2 regions of the Streptomyces anthophorae genome follow, and region 1 is predicted to be linked to the other one. Evidence: riboswitches for the same ligand, from Rfam matches in the RefSeq annotation. Region 1 holds a riboswitch; the other holds the start of a gene.

Region 1 (5,632 bases):
GGCCGCCGAGGCCGTGCGCCACCGTGTTCATCGGGATCATCGCGGGCGCGAGCTTGTGCCGCAGGTCGTCGAGGAGCGCGGACTCGCGGGCGCCGCCGCGGTCGACCTTGTTCACGAACACCACGGTGGGGATGCGCAGTCGGCGCAGGGTCCGCATCAGGACGCGGGTCTGTGCCTGTACGCCCTCCACGGCGGAGACGACGAGGACCGCCCCGTCGAGCACGCCGAGCACGCGCTCGACCTCGGCGATGAAGTCGGGGTGTCCCGGTGTGTCCACCAGGTTGACGGTGGTGCCGTCGACCGGGAACGACACCACGGCCGACTTGATGGTGATGCCGCGCCGGCGCTCCAGGTCGAGGGAGTCGGTGCGGGTGCTCCCGTCGTCGACGCGGCCGAGTTCGTCGATCACACCGGCCGTGTGCAGGAGCCGCTCGGTCAGGCTGGTCTTACCGGCGTCGACGTGCGCGAGAATTCCAAGATTCAGCAGTGCCACTGGCAGTCGGGTCCTTGAGGGAAGGGGATGCCACGGCGGGATTGCCGGTGGCCCTCGGAAGGAACAGGACTGCAGTGCGCATGGATCGGTCCTCACGCTCGGGATGCGCGGCAGCTGCCGCACGGGGATCAGTGCAGCAGCACGCCGCGCACCCCGGCAACCGATTTATCCGGTGTACGAGGGCTACGCCCCGTCGGCCACCCGCGCCGACCACCGCTGTTCGACCCGCGCCAGTCGCCAGTAAGCGATCGCCGCCACCCACACGACCACGAACAGGCCCACGATGACGTACCCGACGTTGTCGAGGTCGAGCCCCGCGATCCACCCGGTGACCGCGTCGCTCAGGTCGAGCTTGTCGTGCAGGACGCCGACGAGTTCGATCGTCCCGATGAAGAACGCGACCGCGATCGACAGGCCGGTGATGGTGAGGTTGTAGAACACCTTGCGGACCGGATTGGAGAACGCCCACTGGTAGGCGAAGTTCATGAACGTGCCGTCCAGGGTGTCGAACAGGCTCATGCCCGCGGCGAACAGCAGCGGCAGGCACAGGATCGCGTACCACGGCAGGCCCGCGGCGGCGCCGCTGCCCGCCATCACCATCAGCGTCACCTCGGTCGCGGTGTCGAAGCCGAGCCCGAAGAGGAAGCCCAGCGGGAACATCTGTCCTGGCCGGGTGATGGACTTGGTGAAGCGGCCGAGGATCCGGTTCATGAACCCGCGGGAATCCAGGTGCTCCTCGAGCTTCTTCTCGTCGTAGGAACCCGCGCGCATCGCCTTGAAGACCTTCAAAATGCCCATCAGGGCAACGAGGTTGAGCGCCGCGATGAGGTACAGGAACGTGCCGGAGACGGTCGTGCCGACGACGCCGAGCACCTGGTGGGTGGGCGAGTTGTCGCTGGTCAGAGTGGTGGCGAGCGCCGTGCCGCCCGCGACGAGCGCCGCGAGCACGACCACCACGCTGGAGTGGCCGAGCGCGAACCAGAAGCCGACCGAGACCGGCCGCTTGCCGTCCGCCATCAGCTTGCGGGTGGTGTTGTCGATGGCCGCGATGTGGTCGGCGTCGAAGGCGTGCCGCATCCCGAGCGTGTACGCGGTGATGCCGAGGCCGATGCCGAAGGCCTTGTTGTCGACCTCATAGTGCTCGGGGACGACGAGCAGGAAGAGCACGCCGAACGCGACGACGTGCAGCGCGGCGATCACCGCGATCAGGCCGGCCGTGCGCAGCGTGTCCTCGCGGCGCCAGCGGAAGGCAGGGGAGGGGGAGTTCAGGGCAGGGGTCGGGGAGTTCCCGGGCAGGGTCATGCGTCGATCACGCTCCAGCACCTCGTGGATCACTTCGTGAGATGCCGCGGCCGGTCTCCTGGCTTACGGGCGTGCCCGCCGCTCCGGCCTTCCCAGCGGCCGACGGCCGCCAGTGGCGTACAGGATGGAACGGCGCGCTCCGGACGTCGCTGTCCAGAACCCGATCACAGTGGCGAGGGCCGCTCCGGAATGGGCCCCTGAAGGGCCGTCACCGGTCTTCCCGAGCACCACGGCCCGACCACCCTACTACCTGCCCGCGGCGCGCTCGCGGGCCCGGCGGATCTCGTCGTACGCCTTCTCCCGGCCCTCCCAGTGGGAGCCGTCGACCGATTTGCCCGGCTCCAGGTCCTTGTAGACCTCGAAGAAATGCGTGATCTCCAGGCGGTCGAACTCGGGGATGTCCTCGATGTCCCGGGTCGCGTCGTGCCGCGGGTCGTGCGCGGGAACGCACAGGACCTTCTCGTCCGGGCCCTTCTCGTCGCTCATCACGAACATGCCGATGGCCCGGCACTCGATGGCGCAGCCGGGGAACGTCGCGTCGCCGGTCAGGACGAGCGCGTCCAGCGGGTCGCCGTCGCCGCCGAGCGTGCCGGTGATGTAGCCGTAGTCCGCGGGGTACTGCGTCGACGTGAACAGCATCCGGTCGAGCCGGATCCGGCCGAGATCGTGGTCCATCTCGTATTTGTTCCGGGACCCTTGCGGGATCTCCACGATCACGTCGAACGCCTCGGCGCGTGCCTGACTGCTGCCCAATGTGGCCTCCTTGCCGCATTCCGACGCCCCCGAGTGTGCGCCGTACCGGGCGAGGGCGGAACCCCTCAGGCGGCCGGGGGAATGGGGAATTCGAGTTCGGGCCGGTCCCAGGCGACCGGCGGACGCGCGGGCACGGTGCCGGTGCGGTGCGCGCCCATGCCGCGGTAGAAGCCCTCGGCGGGCGGGTGCGCGACGACGCGGACGTGGTCGAGGCCCGCTGCCAGGGCCCGCTCCCGCATGTGGTCGACGAGCAGCCGCCCGATGCCCCGGCCCTGTGCCTCGTCGGCGACGAACATCAGGTCCAGCTCCGGGGGCTCGGCGAGCAGCGCGTAGAAGCCCAGCACCCGCTCGTCGGCCGGATCCACCGCCACGTAGACGTGGTGCGCCTCGATGTAGTCGGGGCCCACCCGGTAGCCCGCGACCATGGAGGCGTAGGGGTCCCGGTAGGCGCTGGAGCCGCGCACGAGGCGGGTGAGGCGCCGGGCGTCCCGGGCGGTGGCCCGCCGGACGGTGACGGCCGGGGGCCCGCCACGGCGCGTAATGCTCGCGTTCATGTGTCGAGTATTACGCACTCGGGGGCGGGTCAGCCGGTGGGAACCGTGGAGTGCGCCTGGCGCAGGAACGCGGCGTTGTCCGGGCTCTGGCGCAGCTTGTCGAGCAGGGCCTCGTAGGAGGCGGCCGGGTCCCGGCTCTGGAGGGCGCGCCGAAGTCCGCGTACGACGGTCAACTCGGCGGCGGGGAGCAGGAGTTCCTCGCGGCGGGTGCCGGAGGGGGTGAGCTCGACGGCCGGGTGGACACGGCGTTGCGCGAGGACGCGGTCCAGGCGCAGCTCCATGTTGCCGGTGCTCTTGAGCTCCTCGAAGTAGTAGTCGTCGGCGCGGGAGCCGGTGTCGACGAGGGCGGTCGCGAGGATGGTCAGCGAGCCGGCCTCCTCGGCGTCGCGGGCCGCACCGAAGAAGCGCTTCGGCCCGTGCAGGGCCGCGGCGTCGACACCGCCCGACAGGGTGCGGCCGCTGGTGGAGGCCGCGTTGTTGTGCGCCCGGCACAGCCGGGTGAGGGAGTCGAGGAGGATCACCACGTCGCGGCCCTGCTCGGTGAGGCGCTTGGCGCGCTCGACGGCGAGTTCGGCCAGCGCGATGTGCGCCTTCGCCGGACGGTCGAACGTCGAGGCGTACACCTCGCCGCGCACGGAGCGGCGCATGTCGGTGACCTCCTCGGGGCGCTCGTCGACGAGTACCACCATGAGGTGGATCTCGGGGTGGTTCGCGGCGAACGCGGCGGCGAGCTGTTGCAACAGCACTGTCTTGCCGGTCTTCGGCGGCGCGACGATCAGGCCGCGCTGCCCCTTGCCGATGGGTGTGAACAGGTCGACGACGCGTCCGGCGAGCCCGGCGGCCGGGTGCTCCAGGCGGAAGCGCTCGCTGGGGTGGAGCGGGGTGAGGTCGGCGAAGCGCGGGCGGCCGCGGCTCGCGTCGGCGGGCGCGCCGCCGACGGTCTCGACGTGTGCGAGACCGCGCGGCCTCCCGCACGTGCCTTCGACGAAGTCGCCCTTGCGCAGGCCGAGTTGGCGGATGAGGTGGGCGGGGACCTGGACGTCGTGCGACGTGGGTTCCAGGTCGGGCGCCCGCAGGAAGCCGTGCCCGTTCCCGCCGATGTCGAGGACTCCGGCGGCGCGGACGGGTTCTTGTTCCTTGGGTGCGGTGGTGGTGCTCAGGGTGGTGGCCGTGGTCATGACGATCACAGGTCCTTTCGCGGGCCGGGCCGCGGACGCGGCAGGCGTACAAGGGCAGGGGAGGGAGGGGATCCGGCGAAGGGCGGGGGCGGTAGAGCGCGCCCCGCGGCCGGGGGAGAACCTGGCGTCGAGGCAACGGGTGAAGAGCCCGCCAGAAGCCGCTGACCAGGAATGACGTGCGCTGTGCGGTGACCGGGAGACGGTCGACCCGCGTGCGCTGAGAGAAGAGATTCGGTACCGGCGCCTCGAAACGGGCGAGCACATGTACCGCTAAGACCGTACCACCCGACACCTGTCGCGCGGCAAGCCCCTGCTGCGGCGCGCGTCCGCCCTATGCTGAGCCGCCATGTTCACCGATCAGGGCCCCACCCTCCGCGAGCTGGCCGTTCAGGCGCTTTCCTCGGTCGAGCGCGGCTACGACCTGCTGGCGCCGAAATTCGACCACACGCCGTTCCGTACCCCGGATGTCGTGCTCGACGCGGTGGGCCGCGCGCTCGCCGGACTCGGCCCCTACGACACCGGGCTCGACCTGTGCTGCGGCACCGGGGCGGGCCTGCGCGTGCTGCGCGAGGCGGGCGTCGGTCGGTCCGTGGGCGTGGACTTCAGCGACGGGATGCTGGACGTCGCGCGACGCGCCGAACCGGCCGCCCACCACGTCCGCGCGGACGCCCTCGCGCTGCCCTTCGGCGAGGTCTTCGACCTCGTGGTGAGCTTCGGGGCGTTCGGGCACTTCCTGCCGCGCGAATGGCCGCGGCTGTTCTCCGGGGTGTGCCAAGTGCTGCGCCCCGGCGGGCAGTTCGCGTTCCCGCTGCCCGCGCCCGCCGGGCCCGGCACCGTGGGCTACTGGGCGATGCTCGGCTTCGATGCCGCGATGCGGGTGCGCAACGCGGTGTGGCGTCCGCCGTTCGTCATGTACTACCGGCCGTTCCGCCTCGCCGACGTACGCCGCGCGCTGGACCACGCCGGATTCGACGTCACCCTGTACGCGCTGCCCGACCTCGGCGCGCGCCCTGACGGCAGCCCGCGGTGCAGGCTGGTCGTGGCGACGCGCCGCTGAACGGGGCTCAGCAGGACGGCGCGCCGCCGTTCGCCGGCTGATGCGTCGTCGCCGCCCGCACCTTGTTGTAGTTCGCCACGTACGCGTCGTGCACCGCCGGATCCTCCAGCTGGAGCATCGTCTCGTCGCTCTGCCGCAGCGAGTTGCCGCTCCAGTTGTGGCTGCCCGTCCACACGAGCTTGCGGTCGGGGACGCCGTAGTACTTGCCCTCGACCAGCAGGTACTTGTCGTGGATCCACGTCGGGTCGGCCTGGCAGTAGTACCTGGCGATCACACCGCCGTAGACGCTGGAGGT
Region 2 (5,632 bases), 890 kb from region 1:
TCGCCGAGAAGGCGGACGACGCGGGCTCCTGGTACCGCAACTTCTACCGGTACGGCATGGAGACGCCGTTCGCCTTCCGCTCCCCCGACCAAATGAGCTGCGTCCCGCACCGCGGCGGCGACGACAAGCGGCTGTTCCTGCTCAACCACTTCATCACCAACAACGGCGGCAGCCGCATCGACGCGGGCGAGGTCAACGCCCGCCGGTACGTACTCGACCGGGCGCGCCGCTGCGAACGCGAGCGCGGCAGGCCGGTCAACTTCGTCGCGGTCGACTACTCGACGATCGGCGACGCGCAGGGAGCGGTGGACGCGCTCAATGCGGGCCGGTGAGGCGCTGCGCCGAGGAGTTGTCCAGTCGGGACGCTTGGAGCCCGTGTTCATGCCGGCAGGCGCCGTTCCGTCTACTGCCGGGCAACGCCCGCGCCGTCGGCGCTCCCCTGCGAGTGGGTGCCCCCAACGGGTGACAAGCCCGGCGTGTCCACGGGGCCGAACGCCGCGGTCGTGCACGGGACGTTGCAGTCTGCCCGGAAAGCAACGATTACGAACGGATGATCCGACTATCGTAAGGAACCGCATGGTGCCCAATATCGTCCGGGACCGCCGCCGCACCGGGATCCTCGGAGCGGTCGCCCTGACCATCGGCCTGGCCGCCGTTCCAGTCTCCCAGGCCCTGGCCGCTCCAGGCGACAACGGCGACATCAAGGTCCACAGCGCGGACACCCCGGTGGGCGACGAACGGGACGAGCCCCAGGTGTGCGAGTTCTACCTGGACGCCTTCGACTTCGATGGAGTGAAGGCCGTCTACTGGCAGATCGATGAGATTCCGCCCACTGGGAACGACACGGTCAGCCAAGGCGTACTGCGCGTCAACGACGACGGTTCGGCGCACACCGCCACGATGTCGCTGCCGGACGGTCACTACGGGGTGACTTGGCGGTGGGCCACCGAGAGCGGGCAGGCCAAGTCCAAGAACTTCAAGGTGGACTGCGGCGACAATCCTTCGCCGTCGCCGACTCCCGACCCGACGAAGACTCCGACCCCCGACCCCACGCAGTCCCCGACTCCCGACCCCACGAAGTCCCCAGCTCCCGACCCCACGAACACTCCTGACACGCCAGATGGCTCCGACACACCGGGCCGCGGCGATCAGGGAAGCCATCCTGTCGGCGGGGTCGACGCGGGTGGAGGCGGCCTGAGCCGCCCCGGATCCGCAGGCTGACCGAGGCCGCCCGGTGAAGCGATCCACCCCGAGTCCGGGTGGTGCCGGGTCCCGCAACACGCAGGACCCGGCACCAGCCGAACCAGGTTCAACGTCCGCCACACAGAGGCTGGTGCGGCCCACCGCACTGCTCCTCGCCCTGCTCATCATTACGGTGACGGGCTGGTCGCAGATGACGGGCTCGCAGAGCGAGCCCCCCGGCGAGCGGGGCGCGGCCTCACATGCACAGTCCCGGAGTGGGAGTACCGCCGCGCAGGGGAACTCCCGTTCCGGCACCACGCGGACTGTCCCGACCCGCATTGTCATCCCTTCCATCGGAGTCGACGCCCCCCTGGTGGCCATCGGCCTCGATCATCTGCGACGCCTGGAACCACCCCCACTCGACCGCCCCGACATCGCGGGCTGGTACAGCGGTGCGCCCGTCCCGGGGCAGAACGGAACATCGGTGGCCGTCGGCCACCTCGACACCCGCAAGGGTCCTGCCGTCTTCGCGCGCCTGAGCCGGCTTCGCCCCGGAGCCCGGATCGATGTCGCCCGCAGCGACGGAAACGTCGCACGCTTCGAGGTCGACAAGGTTCGCAGCTACGCCAAGAGGTCCTTCCCCACCCGAGAGGTTTACGACTCCACCGGACGCCCCGAGCTGCGCACCATTACCTGCGCCGGCGCGTATGGGGCCGACACCGGATACCGCGACAATCTGGTGGTGTACTCCCATCTCGTCGGACAGCTCTCCCACCCATCGGCGCGCTCCCGCCCGGGCCCGCCCCCTCCTTGAACCGACAGTCAAGTCCGTGAGCGAGTGATGCCCGGGACGGGACGCGTGATAGCTTCGCTGAGCCAGTCTTACCTTTGTGTGTTTTTCTACGCACACGGGTCAGGGAATCCGGTGCGAACCCGGAACTGACGCGCAGCGGTGAGGGTGACGGGCGGAGCCACTGCCACTGGGCCGGCACATCGGCCTGGGAAGGCGCTTCGCGCGGACGACCCCGAGTCCGAAGACCTGCTGGCGGCCTCCAGCGCCGCGTGGCGTGGGGGCGGACCGTAGGCCGGCTCCGCGTATGAGCCCTGGACGCGAAGGAACCTCCGTGCTGTTCGCACGTCAACTCCGCCGATGCGCCCCGCTGTTGGCGCTCACCCTGCTGCTGGCCGGGTGCGGCACGACCGCCGCCACCCGGGACGATGCCGCGAGCGGCGACGGTGTCACGCTCGACAACTGCGGCGAGAAGGTGCGGGTCGAGCACGCCCCGCGCCGCGCCGTCGCCCTCGACCAGGGCTCCGCCGAGATCATGCTCTCGCTCGGCCTGGAGGACCGGATGGTCGGCACCGGCACCTGGACCGACCCGGTACTGAAGAACCTGGCGAAGGCCAACGCGAAGGTGCCGCGCCTGGCCGACCGCTACCCGTCGTTCGAGAAGGTCCTCGGCACCGAGCCGGACTTCGCCGCGGCCTCGTTCACGTACACCCTCGGCAAGGGCGGCGTGGCGCCGCGCGCGGAGTTCGAGAAGCTCGGCGTACCCACGTACCTCTCCCCCAGCGACTGCGCGGGCAAGGACAACGGCGGCGACGGGGACGGGGTGCGGACCAAGGCCCTGGGGCTCGACGTCGTGTACGGCGAGATCCGCGACCTGGCGCGCGTCTTCCACGTGCAGAAGCGCGGCGAGAAGCTGATCGACACGCTCAAGTCCCGCGTCCGCACGGCCACTTCGGGTGTCGACGCGCACGGCGTCGACGTCCTGTACTGGTTCGCCAACTCCGACTCGCCCTACATGGCGGGCTGTTGCGGCGCGCCCGGCGTCGTCACCAAGGAGCTCGGGGCGCGCAATGTCTTCGACGACACGCGTGCGGAGTGGCCGCAGGTCAACTGGGAGACGGTCGCGGACCGCGATCCCGACGTCCTCGTCATCGGCGACCTGACGCGCCGCTCGCAGTCGGCGGAGTCGGCCGCGCAGAAGATCAAGTTCCTGGAGTCGAATCCCGTCACCCAGCACATGACCGCCGTGAAGAAGAAGCGGTACGTGCGCCTGAGCGGGCAGGCCATGAACCCGACGATCCGGACGGTCGACGGCGTGGAGCGCGTGGCCGCGGGGCTGCGCCGCTTCGGGCTCGCCCGGTGACGGCCCGGCCGGTCACAGCTCGCACGGTCGCGGCTCCCCCGGCGACGGCGGCGCATCCGCCGGCCTCGCCCCGGATCACCCTGCGCGCCACGCTCGTCTGGGCGGCCGCCGTGGCCGCGCTGTGCGCCTCCGTCGCCTTCGCGATCACCATCGGCCCCGCGCAGATCCAGGTCGGGGACGTGTGGGCGGCGGTCGGCGACCGGATCGGCCTCGGGACCTCGGACCTCTCTCCGATCCGGGACGGCATCGTATGGAACCTGCGCCTGCCGCGGACGCTGCTCGCGGCGGTGTGCGGCGCCGGGCTCGCGGTGTGCGGCACGGTGCTCCAGGCGCTGCTGCGCAACCCGCTGGCCGATCCGTTCGTGCTCGGTGTCTCCTCGGGCGCTTCGACCGGGGCCGTGCTCGTCGTCGTCCTCGGCCTCGGCGGGGGCGCCGTCTCGGTGTCCGGCGGCGCGTTCGCCGGCGCCGTCTGTTCGTTCGCCCTGGTGCTGGTGCTCAGTCACACGCTGGGCGGCAGCACGGACCGGGTGGTGCTGTGCGGGGTCGCGGCGATGCAGCTGTTCTCGGCGCTGACCTCGTTCGTCGTGCTGACATCCGCCGACGCGGAGACGACGCGCGGGGTGCTGTTCTGGCTGCTCGGCTCGCTCAGCGGGGTCGGCTGGACCGAGGTGTGGCTGTGCCTGGCCGTGCTCGCCGTGGCGCTCGTGGTGTGTCTGGCGTACGGGCGCACGCTCGACGCGTTCGCCTTCGGCGCGGAGGCGGCGGCCGCGCTCGGCGTCCGGGTGGGCCGTACCCGGATCGTGCTGCTGTGCGTGACGGCGCTGCTCACGGCGGCGCTGGTGAGCGCGGCGGGGGCGATCGGCTTCGTCGGCCTGGTGCTTCCGCACGCGGCGCGCGCCCTGGTGGGTCCGGGGCACACCCGGCTGCTGCCGGTGACGGCGCTCGCGGGTGCGGTGTTCCTGGTGTGGGTGGACACGGTGGCGCGGACGGTGCTCGAACCGCAGGAGGTTCCGGTGGGTGTGGTGACATCGCTGATCGGTGTGCCGGCGTTCGTGCTGGTGCTCTACCGCCAGCGGGGTGTGCGATGACGGCGGGGCTGCGCGCGGAGCGTGTGTCGTGGTCGCCGGGCGGCGCGCTGGTGCTCGACGGGGTGTCCGTGACGCCGGAGCCCGGCACCGTCACCGGCGTCCTCGGCCCCAACGGCTCGGGCAAGTCCACGCTGCTGCGCATGCTCGCCGGGGTGCTGGCGCCGACCGCCGGCCTGGTCACGCTCGACGGCGACCCGCTCGCCTCGGTGGGCCGCAGGCAGGCCGCGCGGCGCATCGCCATGGTTCAGCAACAGGCCGACGCGCAGGTCGAGTTGACCGTCGCCGACGTCGTACGCCTGGGCCGGGTCCCGCACCGCCGCGCCTGGCAGCCCGCGTCGGCGGCCGACGAGGCGGCCGTGCGCGAGGCCCTGGAGCGCAGCGGTCTCGCCGACCGGGCACACCGGCTGTGGCACACCCTGTCCGGCGGCGAACGCCAGCGCGTCCAGATCGCGCGGGCGCTGGCGCAGGAGCCGCGCGAGCTGCTCCTGGACGAGCCGACGAACCACCTGGACATCCAGCACCAGCTCGAGCTGCTCGACCTGATCGGCACGCTGGGCATCACGTCCGTCGTCGCCCTGCACGACCTGAACCTCGCCGCCACGTACTGCGCGCGGGTCGTCGTGCTGCGCGAGGGCCGGGTGGTGGCGGCCGGCGAGCCGGGCGAGGTCCTGACCGAGGAGCTGATCGCCGAGGTGTACGGGGTGCGCGCCGAGGTCACCCGCCCCGGCGCCCGCCCGCACATCCGCTATCTGGGCACGACGGCGGGGCCCTAGGTCACTCGAAGCGCTCGACGTCCCCGGCCCCGCGCCGCACGATCTCGGCCTCGCCGCCGGAGAAGTCGATGACCGTGGTGGGCACCGTGCCGCAGTCGCCGGAGTCCACGACGGCGTCGACCTGGTGGTCGAGCTGCTCCTTGATCTCCCAGCCCTGCGTCAGCGGCTCCTCCTCGCCGGGCAGCAGCAGCGTGCTGGAGAGCAGCGGCTCGCCGAGCTCGGCGAGCAGGGCCTGCGTCACCACGTGGTCGGGGATGCGCACACCCACCGTCTTCTTCTTCGGGTGCTGAAGCTGGCGCGGCACCTCGCGGGTCGCGGGCAGGATGAAGGTGTAACTGCCGGGCGTGGCCGCCTTGATGGCGCGGAACACGTCGTTGTCGATCTGGACGAACTTGCCCAGCTGGGCGAAGTCCTGGCAGACCAGCGTGAAGTGGTG

Evidence for each region. Region 1 has a riboswitch for cobalamin ahead of nicT (Nickel transporter NicT). Riboswitches for the same ligand answer to the same signal wherever they lie in the genome.
Region 2: it holds a riboswitch for cobalamin, as region 1 does, so the genes downstream of both, ACNYS0_RS41055 (ABC transporter substrate-binding protein) here and nicT (Nickel transporter NicT) in region 1, are expected to answer to the same signal.

Annotation. Positions count from the first base shown of each region.
Region 1 is NZ_JBLWQQ010000001.1:8,077,636-8,083,267, forward strand. It holds gene ACNYS0_RS36675 (GTP-binding protein) at 1-493, opposite strand, end outside; gene nicT (Nickel transporter NicT) at 677-1,795, opposite strand; cobalamin riboswitch at 1,827-2,042, opposite strand; gene ACNYS0_RS36685 (inorganic diphosphatase) at 2,042-2,548, opposite strand; gene ACNYS0_RS36690 (GNAT family N-acetyltransferase) at 2,614-3,102, opposite strand; gene rho (transcription termination factor Rho) at 3,132-4,280, opposite strand; gene ACNYS0_RS36700 (class I SAM-dependent methyltransferase) at 4,627-5,337, shown strand; gene ACNYS0_RS36705 (phospholipase D-like domain-containing protein) at 5,345-5,632, opposite strand, start outside.
Region 2 is NZ_JBLWQQ010000001.1:8,969,749-8,975,380, reverse strand. It holds gene ACNYS0_RS41070 (phosphoinositide-specific phospholipase C-related protein) at 1-332, shown strand, start outside; gene ACNYS0_RS41065 (hypothetical protein) at 577-1,221, shown strand; gene ACNYS0_RS41060 (class F sortase) at 1,334-1,996, shown strand; cobalamin riboswitch at 2,073-2,225, shown strand; gene ACNYS0_RS41055 (ABC transporter substrate-binding protein) at 2,280-3,335, shown strand; gene ACNYS0_RS41050 (FecCD family ABC transporter permease) at 3,410-4,423, shown strand; gene ACNYS0_RS41045 (ABC transporter ATP-binding protein) at 4,420-5,196, shown strand; gene ACNYS0_RS41040 (L-threonylcarbamoyladenylate synthase) at 5,198-5,632, opposite strand, start outside.